One region of the Cytobacillus sp. FSL M8-0252 genome, then DNA from elsewhere that is predicted to be linked to it. Evidence: riboswitches for the same ligand, from Rfam matches in the RefSeq annotation. Region 1 holds a riboswitch; each other region holds the start of a gene.

The links. A riboswitch is a leader RNA that binds a small molecule or an ion and turns the genes downstream of it on or off. The one in region 1 is predicted to bind thiamine pyrophosphate.
Region 2: linked by a shared signal. The riboswitch ahead of thiW (energy coupling factor transporter S component ThiW) and the one ahead of MKX83_RS02140 (3-oxoacyl-ACP reductase) in region 1 are both predicted to bind thiamine pyrophosphate.
Region 3: linked by a shared signal. The riboswitch ahead of tenA (thiaminase II) and the one ahead of MKX83_RS02140 (3-oxoacyl-ACP reductase) in region 1 are both predicted to bind thiamine pyrophosphate.

What each region holds. Positions count from the first base shown of each region.
Region 1 is NZ_JBBOWZ010000001.1:405,877-410,757, forward strand. It holds gene MKX83_RS02120 (DsbA family protein) at 1-518, shown strand, start outside; gene MKX83_RS02125 (disulfide oxidoreductase) at 521-940, shown strand; gene MKX83_RS02130 (phasin family protein) at 1,376-1,648, shown strand; gene MKX83_RS02135 (glycosyltransferase) at 1,759-2,679, shown strand; TPP riboswitch at 2,765-2,866, shown strand; gene MKX83_RS02140 (3-oxoacyl-ACP reductase) at 2,959-3,714, shown strand; gene MKX83_RS02145 (IclR family transcriptional regulator) at 3,938-4,699, opposite strand.
Region 2 is NZ_JBBOWZ010000001.1:2,504,720-2,509,600, reverse strand. It holds gene MKX83_RS12745 (hypothetical protein) at 1-295, shown strand, start outside; gene MKX83_RS12740 (hypothetical protein) at 298-774, shown strand; gene MKX83_RS12735 (shikimate kinase) at 824-1,330, opposite strand; TPP riboswitch at 1,457-1,564, shown strand; TPP riboswitch at 1,607-1,699, shown strand; gene thiW (energy coupling factor transporter S component ThiW) at 1,770-2,291, shown strand; gene thiD (bifunctional hydroxymethylpyrimidine kinase/phosphomethylpyrimidine kinase) at 2,260-3,066, shown strand; gene thiM (hydroxyethylthiazole kinase) at 3,066-3,875, shown strand; gene thiE (thiamine phosphate synthase) at 3,875-4,483, shown strand; gene MKX83_RS12710 (FMN-dependent NADH-azoreductase) at 4,629-4,881, shown strand, end outside.
Region 3 is NZ_JBBOWZ010000001.1:2,702,756-2,707,636, reverse strand. It holds gene MKX83_RS13650 (AbgT family transporter) at 1-1,359, shown strand, start outside; gene MKX83_RS13645 (GNAT family N-acetyltransferase) at 1,497-2,243, shown strand; gene trhA (PAQR family membrane homeostasis protein TrhA) at 2,366-3,001, opposite strand; TPP riboswitch at 3,338-3,447, shown strand; gene tenA (thiaminase II) at 3,570-4,259, shown strand; gene MKX83_RS13630 (MFS transporter) at 4,560-4,881, shown strand, end outside.

The sequences.
Region 1 (4,881 bases):
GCAAGGCGGAATCACCTGTACAAATCGTAGAATTTGGCGACTTTAAATGTCCAGCGTGTAAACAATGGGGTGAGACTATTTATCCGCAATTAGTGGAAGATTATGTAGACACGAATCAAGTGAATTTCTCTTATATCAATGTGCTCTTCCATGGCGATGAGTCTAAATTAGGTTCAGTTGCAGCCGAAGCTGTTCATCTATTGGAACCTGATGCATACTGGGCATTCCATAAAGGTTTGTTTGATAAGCAGCCAGAGAGTGGGCAACATGATTCTGTCTGGTTAACAACGGAAGTGCTAGAGGAAGTCGTTGCAGAAACGACGTCAATTCCACTAGAAGATCTATTGGCAGAAATGAAAAAAAGCGCAACAATAGAGGCGGTTAATCATGACACTTCACTCGTAGGTGAATATGAAGTCCAGCTCACACCGACGATTATGATTAACGATAAAATGGTGACAGATCCATTTAATTATGATTCAATCAAACGTTTGATTGAAGAAGAGTTAGAGGGATAAGAATGAAGAAAAATCAAATCATGTTGTATTTTTCTTGGGTGGTTGCACTCATAGCAACATTAGGTAGTCTATACTTTAGTGAAATTAAGCAGTTTATTCCTTGTGAGCTCTGTTGGTATCAAAGAATATTCATGTATCCACTCGTTTTAATCTTGGGGATCGGTACGTTCTATCAAGATATTTCTGTGCGAAGATTTGCGCTACCAATGGCGTTTATTGGCTGGTGTATTTCTCTCTATCATTATCTTGTACAAAAAGTGCCTGGACTCGCTGAGGTCACCCCATGTTCAAGCGGTGTACCATGTAGTGGCCAATATATCAATTGGTTCGGGTTTATCACCATTCCTTTCTTGGCATTAACGGCTTTCACGCTTATTATCTTCTTTTGCCTGATGATAAAAAAAGACAATCAAGCATCATAAACATTCCTCGTACATATGATTGTACGGGGTTTTTGTTTTGTTCGTAATGGAGTAGAAATCGGTTGTGAATTTGTAAATGGAAGAAGGGGAAGCTGCTTGACATGAGACAAGCGTAAAATCTCATTATATGCACACAATTCATTTGAAAATCACGAATAGAATTGTATGTAAATCGGACATCGCCATTCATCCGCAAATTCCGTGAACACTTCCGCTTTAATCCGACTTGCCCATTCTTCATCTACTTTCTAGGGTTGGACATGAGCGTAAAAATGAAGTGAGGCATTGCATTTTCTTTGATTAATTTTCTAACTATCTCTGAATTTCCCATCTGTTAGAACAACTTGTGATATATGTTTTTTCATGCTTAATCTACTTGAAAATGGGTAAAATAATGTTAGTGAAAATCTGCCATTTATTAAAGGAGGAAATGAGATGAAAAACCCAATAAAACAAGGGATGATGTTAGGGTTAGGTTTAGCAGCAGCAGGGAAAGAGCGTGCACAAGAAATGATGGATGAGTTAGTGAAAAGAGGAGAGTTAACAAAACAGGAAGCGAAGGATTTTATGCAGGAGGTAAGGGCGAAAGGCCAAGAGAAGCAAACGCAGATAGACGACAAAGCCCATCAACGAATGACTAGTTTATTGCATGATTTGAATATCGCTACAAAGGATGATGTCTTAAGATTGAGGATGAAGGTGCCATAACAGACGAAGAAAAGGCCGTTCAAACCGAGGCCTTTATTCAACAGTTACAAACTCCAGGTGTTTATGAAGTAGGAGGATTAGGTGCGTGCACGCTAATTAGCAGGAAGGCTTTGTTAGCAGGTATTCATTTTAGTAAAATTAAAAATCTCAGTTTTTGGGGAGAAGATCGACATTTTTGTGTGAGAGCTGTGGCATTAGGACTGGATCTACATGTAGACACACATACACATCTGCCAGCTTATCATATTTATCGTTCTTCTGACCTTACAGGCATACCCGCATTTAAAGAAAAATGTCAGTATGCTTATAGCGAACTACCTATTTATCCAGAAAAAGCAGAAAGCCATCAAATTCGCTTATCGATGATTGTGAAGAATGAAGAAGGTCGTTATTTACAAACGATGTTAAAGAAAGTAAAGCCATTTATCGATGAAGCTGTGATTATAGATGATGCTAGTACTGATCAGACTATATCGATTTTCTTGCAAGAACTAAAAGGTATGCCAATTAAATTGGTCAAGAATGCAAGCTCCCAGTTTGCCAATGAAGTGGAACTAAGAAAACAACAGTGGTTAGAAGCAACGAATGGTTTTTTAGGTTGGGTATTAAATCTTGACGCAGATGAATGGTTTGAGGAGAGTTTTATTGATTATATTGATGACTTTGTTAAACAGGATACTATCGACCTGTACTGTTTTAGACTGTATGATATGTGGGATGAAGACCATTATCGTGAAGATGAATACTGGCAAGCACATTTCTTATACCGTCCATTTCTAGCAAGAGTTAGATCAACCTTTCAGCCTGTCTGGAAAGAAACACCACAGCATTGTGGGAGATTTCCAGAAAACATCTTCCAACTTACCCACAGTTTATCCACAATACGAGTCAAGCATTTAGGCTGGGCAAAAGAAAAAGATCGATTAGAAAAATATGAGAGATATAAGCTGCTTGACCCGAATAGCCTCTACGGTAATGAGAAACAATATGAATCGATTCTAGATAAGAATCCCCGTTTAAAACAATGGTGAGAAACATAAAGCAAATGGTCAGTTTCGAAATGAACTTCGATTCATAGCTAGGAAACTATTTGTATGCTAAACTAAAAATAATTAAAAATTGTTGCAGGGGGACTCAGAAAATGAGTTGAGAAGGTTAAAACCTGACCCTTAGAACCTGTTCGTTAAGACGATCGTAGGGAGCATCTTCCAACTATATGCATATGTATGGTAGGCTCTCCATTTTCGGGGAGCCTTTTGTTTTGTTTCCCTGAACATTTTTAATTACATCTATTGAAAAGAGGGAATAGCGTGAGAGAAGAAGTCGTGTTAGTAACAGGAGCAAGTCGTGGATTAGGAGCTGCAATTGCTGAAAAGTTTGGTAAGGAGGGCTACAAAGTAGTCGTTAATTATTTTAATAATAAAGAAAAAGCAGATGCAGTAGTTGAAAAAATCGGACAAGATCGTGCATTGGCTATCCAAGCTGATGTAAGAGATCATCAAGCAGTAAAAGCAATGGTAGCAGACACAATTGCTCATTTTGGTCGCTTGGATATCGTTGTAAATAATGCATTAGTTCAATTTAAATTTGATCCTGTGGCACAGGCGAAAGTAGAGGAATTATCTTGGGCTAGCTATCAAACCCAGTTTGAAGGCGCGATAAAAGCAAGCTTAAATGTTGTTCAATCTGCTCTTCCGGCTCTAAAGGATTCACAGCAAGCCCGTGTGATTGGTATTGGCACGAATCTTTACCAGAACCCAGTCGTTGCCTACCATGAATATACAACAGCCAAAGCGGCATTAATTGGCTTTACACGCAATATGGCCAAAGAGCTCGGACAGTATGATATTAATGTGAATATGGTTTCCGGTGGATTATTAGAAACAACGGATGCAAGTGCTGTTACTACCCCTGAGGTATTTGCGATTGTGGCTGATAACTCTGCTATCCGCCGTGTGACAAAACCAGAAGACGTAGCAGAAGCCGTTGTTTTCTTAGCCTCTCCAGGCGCTAGAGCGATTACGGGACAAAATCTAGTCGTTGATCATGGATTGACGATGAACTAAGATAAAAAAGGTCGTCATCTTTGTTTATGGCGGCCTTTTTCAATAAAATGGACTTATTTTGTAGGTTGATAAATCAGTAAAGAGCTTATATCAGCAAATGTGAGACTAAGTCGAAGCTAAACTCCAATTTATTCGCAGAAAAGGATATTTTTAAAATAACAACTTAATTTTCTCACTAGTATTTTATTCTACTAGATGTTAAAACGGTCGATTGAACGTTCAATCAGTATTGTTCAATTTTTCCTTGTTTATATCGATAGCCAAACATAGAAGATGCTTGTAGGTGAAACTTCAGCAGTTGCTTGCTCATCGGATCCGATGCTTCCTTAGGCATCTTATCGTTAAATCCAACAACTGTCACTGCACCGAGTAATTGATTCTGGTAGTCTAGCAAAGGGACGGAAGCCGAAGAAATCGATGGAATTAAAGGTTCGGTAGCGAAGGAGATTTTCGATTGTTGAATCATTTGCCATTCTGCGTTATCGATCGCTTCCCCGTCTCCTAGCCAATCTTTTGTCAGTACTGGGTTTAAGAAACTTAAGAAAATCTTCCCTGCGGCAGATGTTGGTGGTAAGCTTCCGCCTAGTTGTGTACCAATATGAAGTGGTTCATTCGAATGACAAATCTTTGTCGTAATAGGTCCGTTGTTTGTCCATAATGAAAACGAAACGGTGCAGGAAGTAAGCGAAGAAAGTTCCTGCATATACGGAGTGATTGCATCGGCAATATCACGACTACCAAAGGCGGCTGTACCATATTGAATCAATTTGCTTCCAAGATAATACAGGTTTGTCCCTTTTTCACGATAGAGCATGTTCAATTGCGTAAGTGTATTTAAATATTTATATAAATTACTTTTCGTAATACCGGTTTCTTCTTGAATGGTTGAGAATTTCATTGGGGTATCTTTTTGATAGATTAATTCGATGATAGAAATGCCTATTTGCAAGGATTGTATCATCGTACTACTTTTTTGTATTTCCATGTATGTAACTCCTCAATATGCTAGTCATGTTGAATCCTAATTTATCAGAAACTACATCAAACAACAACCTTCCTTTAGAGGGTTGGTAGGATATCCCTATAAATTCAGTATATATAAGAATAGTAAGTGAGTTGGCGATTATTAACTTGGTCAATGAAGGTGCTCAACTCACGAAAAATAGG
Region 2 (4,881 bases), 2.1 Mb from region 1:
CCCGCAAAAGGGTTTAGCAAGTCACTCGGAAGGGGAATCAGAGATGAGCGCCCCGCAAAAGGGTTTAGCAAGTCCCTCGGAAGGGGAATCAGAGATGAGCGCCCCGCAAAAGGGATTAGCGTGTCCCTCAGAAAGAAAACCAGAGATGAGCGCCTCGCAAAAGGGATTAGTAAGTCCCTCGGAAGGGGAATCAGAGATGAGCGCCCTGCAAAAGGGGTTAGCAAGTCCCTCAGAAAGAAAACCAGAGATGAGCGCCTCGCAAAAGGGATTAGCAAGTCCCTCGGAGAGAAACTAGAGATGAGCGCCTCGCAAAAGGGTTTAGCAAGTCACTCGGAAGGGGAATTAGAGATGAGCGCCCCGCAAAAGGGATTAGCAAGTCACTCAGAAAGAAAACCAGAAATGAGCGCCTCGCAAAAGGGATTAGCAAGTCACTCAGAAAGAAAACTAGAGATGAGCGCCCCGCAAAAGGGTTTAGCTAGTCACTCGGAAGGGGAATCAGAGATGAGCGCCCCGCAAAAGGGATTAGCAAGTCCCTCAAAAGGAGATTCAGAGATGAGTGCCCTGCAAAAAAGTTTAGCAAGTCACTCAGAAAGAAAACCAGAGATGAACGCCTCGCAAAAGGGTTTAGCAAGTCACTCAGAAAGAAAACCAGAGATAACCGCCTCACAAAAAGGGAGTTATTCAGCAATTTATTTAGAACCAAACACAAATGAAAGCCGAGGAAGGGAGTGCCCGGCTTTCATAAATTCGTTTAGGATAATGCGAATTACTTAGATAGTAAAAGAAACATTCTAATGAACTATAACCATAATCATCACAAGCTTTATCCTATCCCACTAACAATCAATTCAGCAGCTTCTTCAGCTGTTTTCCCGTCAACATTGATTTTTAGATGATATGGTTGATAATGAGCTTGTCTTTCTTTGTAGAGATGATACATTTCGTCAGTAGAAAGACCATTCAATTTCGGTCTTGTATCTTTAATCAATGGGTATCGATCGAGCCAATTTTCCCATGAGAGCTCGATAAGGACAACGGTACTGTTTTGTAAACAAATTTCGCGGTTCTTACTGTTTAAAAAGGCGCCGCCGCCTAATGAAAGAATCTGTTTTTCTTCGGCAGATAGTTGTTCAATCAATTCGCTTTCAGCTTTTCGAAAAACTTCTTCACCATGATCAAGGAAAATTTTTGAAGTTGACATACCAAACTGTTGTTCAATGCGTTCATCCGTGTCGATTAAACCCCAATGTAATTTCTTAGCTAATTCCGTTCCTATGGATGTCTTTCCGACCCCCATAAACCCAATAAGTACAATACTCTTATCTTCCATAGACTGTCCTCCCGAATGTTATATAAAATATCATATCATAACGTTTTATGTCGCAACATCGTTTCTATCCAATGTTTTTTATTTTCATTTCTATCATTTCATGTTATATTGACATCATATATTATAAGTTTTCACTGGGGGTGCCTTCACATAGAGGCTGAGATTGAATGCCGTTCAAAACCCTTTGAACCTGATCTGGTTTGTACCAGTGGAGGGAAGTGTGTCGATGTAGTCGTCCTCGCTTCCTTTTGGAAGTAGAGGATTTTTTTATATATGAATAAATGCTAGGGGTGCCAAATACTTGGCTGAGATGAACCCTTTGAACCTGATCTAGTTAATACTAGCGTAGGGAAGCGAGTGAGTCATACATATCATGATGACCAAAGCCGCTTATTCAAAATAGCGGCTTTTTTATTTTTATCGAAAGGAGGAAAGGTCTTTGAATAAAATCCAAAAAATGACGATGACGGCAACGATTGCAGCCATCACTACTGTGTCGAGTAGTCTCATTTTTATTCCGATTGGAATAGCGAAAATTTTTCCGATTCAGCACTTGGCGAATGTATTATCTGCTGTACTTCTTGGACCATGGTATGCCGTTAGTCAAGCGTTTCTTTCATCTACATTGAGAAATATGATGGGGACTGGAAGTGTTTTTGCCTATCCCGGGAGTATGATTGGCGCATTACTTGCAGGGTTCCTTTATCAAAAAACGAAAAAAATTGGCTTCTCAGCACTAGGTGAAGTCGTTGGAACAGGAATGATAGGGGCAGTAGCGACTTATCCGATTAGTACATTACTTTTAGGACAAGAAGCAACCCTTTTCGGATTCCTACCAGCATTTATGGTGAGCTCGTTTACTGGAGCAATTTTAGGATATGGTTTATTAAGAGTATTAATTAAGAATAAAGCTATTGGAGGTTACATCAATGAAAACAGCATTAACGATCGCAGGTTCTGATTCAGGAGGAGGAGCTGGGATTCAAGCAGATCTTAAAACTTTTTCCGCCAATGGTGTGTTTGGCATGTCCGTCATTACGGCGATTACCGCTCAAAATACAGTAGAGGTACGTTCGGTACAGGATATAGAAATCAATATTATAAAAGACCAAATAGAAGCTGTGTTTGATGATATCCAAGTTGATGCTGTCAAAATCGGGATGTTGTCATCTAGTGAGACTGTAAAAATCGTCGCAGACCGTTTAAATCATTATAGTCCAAAAGTGATTGTGTTAGATCCTGTTATGGTTTCAAAAGGTGGACATCATCTTTTAAAGGAACAAGCTATTGAAGCATTAAAAGCGAAAATGTTACCACTTGCGACTGTAATTACGCCAAACATTCCTGAAGCTGAAGTACTTTCGGGTATGACAATTCGCACGGTTGATGATATGGAGCAAGCTTGTAAAAAATTATATGAATTAGGGCCAAAAGCCGTCTTATTAAAAGGTGGACATTTAGAAGGAGAACCGAATGACTTATTATGGGATGGACAAAGTTTCAACTGGTTTAATGGTCGAAGAGTAGAGACAAAAAACACCCATGGTACAGGTTGTACTCTATCATCTGCCATTGCTGCCGGGTTAGCAAAAGGGGAAGAACTTATTGAGGCCATACAGTCTGCGAAAAATTATATTTCCATAGCGATTGAGCATAGCCTAGCACTCGGTCATGGGCATGGTCCTACAAATCATTTTTATGAGTTATACAACAAAGCAAAGATGGAGGAAAGATAATGGCGATTTCAAGTGAAGCAGTTGAGAGAGTCTTTCAGCAGTTACAAGAACAAACCCCACTCATTCATCATTTAACAAATACAGTAACTATTAATGATTGTGCAAATGTGACCCTAGCAATGGGCGGTTCACCTGTTATGGCCACCCAACTCTTAGAAGTAGAAGAAATGGCTATGATGGCAGATGGGCTCGTAATTAATTTTGGTACTATTAATGATGCGATGTTTGCGGCAATGATTAAAGCGGGACAAACTGCCAATAAAAAAGGGGTCCCAGTAATATTTGATCCAGTTGGTGTTGGTGCAACCACTTATCGCACAAATAAGGCAAAAGAGCTAATTAGCACAATAAAAGTGTCCATTATTCGCGGCAATGCTTCTGAAGTTTCTGCTCTTATTGGTAAGAATACAAAAACGCGTGGTGTTGATGCAGGGGCAATTGAAATAGCACCTGAAGCACTTGCAAAGGAGGCAGCTGAAGTCCTAAACTGTCTCATTGTTATTAGTGGAAAAGAAGATGTCATTACAGATGGGAAGCAATTAGTTGTGATTGATAATGGAGATTATCTTTTGACGAAGGTAACAGGAACTGGCTGCATGACAGCTTCATTAGTAGCAACTGCTGCTGCTGTTTCAGAAAATTGGTTTGACGGGGCTGTTATTGGTATGGCTACTATGAGTCTAGCAGGGGAAATCGCAGCTAAGAGCTTACATGCCGGTGAAGGGTTAGGTTCATTTCGAGTGAAGCTAATGGATACGATTAGTACAATGAATGCAGCCATATGGCTAGATGGAGTGAGGCAAAACTAATGGATTACCGTTTATATTTAGTCACAGATGATAAAATAGCAAACAATGAATTATATGATATTGTTCGAAGTGGTGTAAAAGGTGGTGTGACCATCGTTCAATTAAGAGAGAAGACAGCGGATGGTCAACTCTTTTATGAAAAGGCGAAAATATTACAATCTATATTAAAACCATTGGATATTCCACTGATTATTAATGATAGAGTAGACATCGCTTTAGCGGTAGGTGCAGCAGGTGTGCATGTTGGACAAGATGATCTGCCATGTGCCGTCGTTAGAAAGATTGTTCCTGATGATATGGTAGTTGGTATCTCTGTATCCAATGTGGAAGAAGCGAAACTTGCTCAAGAACAAGGAGCAAATTATGTTGGAATAGGTTCGGTGTTTCCGACAACTTCTAAATCAGATGCTGATTTATTAGCACCAGGTATGCTCGAGGAAATCATTGCAGCGATTGATATTCCTGCTGTCGCTATTGGTGGTATTCAACTAGAAAACATAAAAATGCTTAAAAATCGAGGGTTAGCAGGTGTTTCTGTTGTCTCAGCAATTAGTAAATCTAAAAATCCAGAAAAGTCAGCTCGAGATTTACTTCAACTATTCCTTTAGACCTAAAAAATATCATAAGTGTAGTTAAAGAGAACTTATTCCATTGACAAGATACTATTAATATACTAAAATTACTTTTGGTTCGAGATATTTCATTTTAGTGTATTTCGAATAAATTATTACGACATTCGGAGGTCTTCACATAATGGCAAAAGTTCTATTTGTAAACGCAAGTGATCGTCCAGTTGAAGCTGGAATTTCTGTAAAAATGTATCATGCATTTTTACAATCATATAAAGAATCAAATCCATCAGATGATATTACGGAATTGAATCTTTTTGAAGAAAACATGCCTTACTATGGTAATGATGCAATCAATGGTACTTTTAAAAAGAACCAAGGGTTGGAATTAACTGCTGCAGAAGAAAAGGGTGCGGCGCTAGTTGAGAAGTATTTAA
Region 3 (4,881 bases), 2.3 Mb from region 1:
GAGCACCCAGGAACAGGGGAAGAGTTGGCAATAAAAAGTTTAATTTCTGGTGAAGGATTGCAGTTTATATTAACTGAGATGCTGTCTAACTTTACTGGCTTCGCCCCACTAGGCCTTGTGTTAGCTATGATGCTTGGTGTAGGCTTAGCTGATAAAGTTGGTTTACTAGAAACAGCCATTAAAAAGTCGATCTTAAGTACACCAAAGTCATTAGTCACTTATGCTGTTTTCTTTATTGGTATTATGGGGAATATTGCTTCAGATGCGGCGTTCGTACTTGTACCACCGTTAGCTGCGATGGTTTTCTACACTGTTGGTAGGCATCCATTAGCTGGTTTAGCAGCCGGCTTTGCTGGAGTAGGTGCAGGTTTTTCAGCCAATGTCTTAATCGCTGGAACAGATGCATTATTGGCGGGAATTACTACTGAGGCTGCTAAAGCAATCGATCCTTCATTTGTTGTATCACCTGTTGATAATTGGTATTTTATGTCGATTTCTACTGTTCTCTTAACTTTAGTTGGTGGATTCTTAACTGAAAAGGTAATTGAACCAAGATTAGGAAAATATGATGGGGATTTGAAAAAGAATTTTGAACCGGTTTCAGCTATCGAGTCAAAAGGGTTAAGAAATGCCGTTATAGCGGGTCTAGCATATATTGCTATTTTACTTACAATTATCTTCTGGCCAGACTCCCCTCTTAGAAACGAAGAAGGTGGTATGATTCCTTCCCCATTTTTAAGTGGAATTATCCCAATTGTTTTATTATTCTTTATAACGATGGGAACAGCATACGGAGTAACAGTAAAGAAAATCACAAAAAGTGCTGATATTCCAAAGTATATGGCAGATTCGATGAAAGATATGGCAGGCTATATCGTCCTTATATTTGCTGCGTCACAATTTATTGCTTATTTTAACTGGTCCAATTTAGGTACTTGGATTGCAGTCAATGGTGCGGAATTCTTATCTTCCATCAATTTAACTGGTATTCCTGTTATTATTGGATTTATTATTTTCGTCTCTATTCTGAATTTATTAATCTTTAGTGGGTCTGCTCAATGGGCATTATTAGCCCCAATTTTTATTCCATTGTTTATGTTACTTGATTATAACCCTGCTTTTATCCAAGCAGCGTATAGAATTGCCGATTCAACTACAAATATTATTACACCACTAAATCCGTATATCCTTGTAGTTCTTGCTTTTATGAGAGAATACGATAAAAAAGCAGGTTTAGGCACGCTTATTTCCTTAATGATTCCTTATTCAATGGTTTTCTTAGTAATTTGGGTAGTCATGCTATTCATTTTTGGATTATTCGGTATTCCGATTGGACCCGGTATCGAAATGTATTTGTAATAATGCGGTGTTGTTGCCCGAACATAAATGTTCGGGCTTCTTTATTTGTGAAAAATGATAAAATAGATAGAGGTATTTTTTTACCGTAAGGAATTAATCGTTATACTTAAGGGCTATAAGTAGGGGAGAGATGGTCAGTGGTTAGTTTCAGAGATATACATCATGATGGTAATTTAATAGCAGAAAAAGCCAATTTTGATCACTATGGCACAAAACAGTTCTATTTTAAATATGATGCAAACTTTATCCAATTTAAAATAAATCCTAGTTTGCAAGATTTTCAACTGGCACAAATGTATTTGGAAGACTATCAGAAAGAGCATAAACAAGAACATTTGAAGTTTTATTTACCAGCAGACGAAATGATTCAAGAGGATGTTTTATTATACCTTTATCAACAATTCTATACGATCGGGTGTCAGGAGTTATATGAAATTAACCCTCTTCAATTTATCTATAAAGATAGAAAGAACGAAATCGTGGTTGAGGAAGTGACAAATGATAATTTAGGAGAATATCTACAATTGCAGAGAAACTTTGATCTAGATTATGGTGAGGAATATGTGAACCTTAATAGAAGCATGCATTCCTATCATCATAATGCAAAAGATACATTACAGTTACTCGCATATGATCATGGTGTGCCAGCAGGTTCATTACAAGTATTTTTTAATAAGTGTACAGCTGAAATTGATAATGTAGGTGTGTTACCAGCTCACCGATTAAAGGGGATTGCTGCAAGCTTGCAATATGAAGTAATGAAGCGATTTAGCAATCATAGGGTTATACTTGTAGCCGACAGCAATGACACGCCAAAGGATATGTATCGTAAACAAGGGTATAAAAAATTGAGCTTTCGCTATGAAGTAATGAAGTTATTATAAGTAGTAGTTTATTATTAATATAGAACAAGTAATGTGATAAAAACTCTACAAACTGATATTAATAAATCTGCAGGTGGTGAGAGTAGCCATCTGCAGATCATTTATAAAGAGGTAAATTTTGATCAAGGTAAAAGAGAGAGAACAGCAAAAAAATGCATAATCGAACCAGCAAGAACAAAAACATGCCACAATGCGTGATGGTACTTAAATCCTCTCCATACATAAAATATTGAACCAGCAGTGTATAGAACGCCACCGATAATGAGGAAAATCATTCCTTGTGTAGGTAAGTGTGTAACCAGAGGCTCCCAGGCAAATATAATTAGCCAGCCCATCAAAACATATAGTAATGTGGAGAAGACTAAAAACTTTTTAACAAAAAAACATTTGAAAACTGTTCCAGCAATTGCTAGCCCCCATACAAGACCAAATAAGGTCCATCCTAAGGTTCCTTTAACTGTTATAAATAGAAACGGTGTGAACGTTCCAGCAATAAAAAAGTAAATGGAAGAATGATCGAGAATCTCAAATACATCCTTTGCTTTTCCAGCAGGTAAACTATGTAGCAAAGTTGATGAGAAATATAAAATAACCATCGTTGTACCAAAAAGAACAAAGCTGACAATATGCCAAGCTGTTCCATATAAGGATGAGAAAACAGTTAAAATGACGAGAGCCGCAATACTTAATAGCGCACCGATTCCGTGTACGATCGCGTTGGCGATTTCTTCTCCCTTTGAAAAAATATGTGTTTCCAAGTAGTATTCACCCATTCTTTATCCAAAATCATAATTCTAGTATAAACATTTTTTTAGCTGATAAAAAGTCGTAAGCTTTCATTATAAAGAAAAACTTCACTAGGCGAAGAGGGTGGAGAGTGTAAATGCATGGAGAATATTTGGAGTTATCCATCCTTGAGTCAATGCCAATTTAAGCCGCGGTGTTAGATCAGTTGAAGTGTTTAGGTAACGACAGCATTCATCCAACTTGTTCATAATCGTTACTGAAAGAGAAGCTTGACATTGCTCAATTCCTAAACTTGCAGTTGACATTTATTGATAAGATGATAACATAACTTTGAAAGCATAATTGAATAAATCCACTAGGGGTGCCTTTAAAAGGCTGAGATTAAAGTGCAATAACTTTAAGACTCTTAGAACCTGATCTGGTTGATACCAGCGTAGGGAAGTGGCGTATATCAATTTAGTTAACGTTATAACTATAACTAAATGAATGATGTATACAGTAACCACTTTCTTATAGGAAGTGGTTTTTCGCTTTTCTGGATTTTTTATGCTCGATAAAAAAAGAGAAGAGGTAGAAATGATGACAACAAAAGAAACGTTTACACAATCGTTAAGGAAAGAAGTACATGATATATGGGAAGCGAATTTTGAACACCCTTTCGTTAAAGGAATTGCTAAGGGAGATTTACCAATTGAGTGTTTCCGCTTTTATGTGTTACAAGATTCTTACTATTTATCACATTTTGCTCGTGTGCAAGCAATCGCTGCTTCTAAAGCAGAGAATTTATATATGACCTCAAGAATGGCCTCGCATGCGCAAGGTACCTATGAAGCTGAACTAGGGTTACATAACAAATTTATGGAGGTATTAAAAGTTTCTGAAGAAGAGTTAAACCAGTTTAGACCCGCTCCTACTGCCTATGCATATACATCCCATTTATATCGTGTAGCAGAGACAGGCACAGTTGGCGAGGTCATCGCTAGTTTGCTTCCGTGTTATTGGATTTATTATGATATTGGGCAGAGCTTTAAAGGGGCAAAACCAAAAGAAGAAATCTATCGTACCTGGATTGATACATACGGTGGAGAATGGTTTGTTAAACTTGTACTGGAACAAATTCATCATCTTGATCGGCTTGCTGAAATTGCATCTGAAACAGAAAAAGAAAAAATGAAAATGGCATTTACCATTAGCTGTCAATATGAGTTAGCTTTTTGGGAAATGGCTTATACCCAAGAAAAGTGGTTAAGTGATAAAACATATGCATAAAACTTCATAAATGAAAGCGGGAATAGTGTTAACAGAATAAGGTTAGTTCATACTAACTCAATTCTGTTAACATCATACCCTTTATAATCGTTGTAATATCAGGTTTGTTATGCAATTAAGACAGTTTGCCATATCGGATTTTCCTAAAAAAGAAGTTAGATCTTCACCAACTACTCATCTAGTCAATAGAAATGACTTCTACTTCTCCACCCTCATAGACATATAAACTTCCTATATATATATAAAGACAATAAGCGTATAATGAGAGACGAATGTTAAATTGAGGAAGGCGTTTAAATAATGAATAAACAACAAAGTAAGTACAGATGGGTTGTATTTGGTGTTTTACTTTTAGCCTATTTATTTATGGTTAGTCAAAGAACAGCACCTGGTTTAATTACTGATCAATTAATGGAAGAATTTCATTTAACTGCAGCAACGATTGGGCTGATAACGAGTATTCAATTTTTTGCTTATGCTGGATTGCAAATTCCCATCGGATTATTCTCTGATAGATTTGGTCCAAATGTATTTCTAGTCGCTGGAACGCTGCTAAACGGACTAGGTACCATCCTCTATAGTTCGGTAGATAATAGTTATATGCTTATCTTTGCTAGGCTAT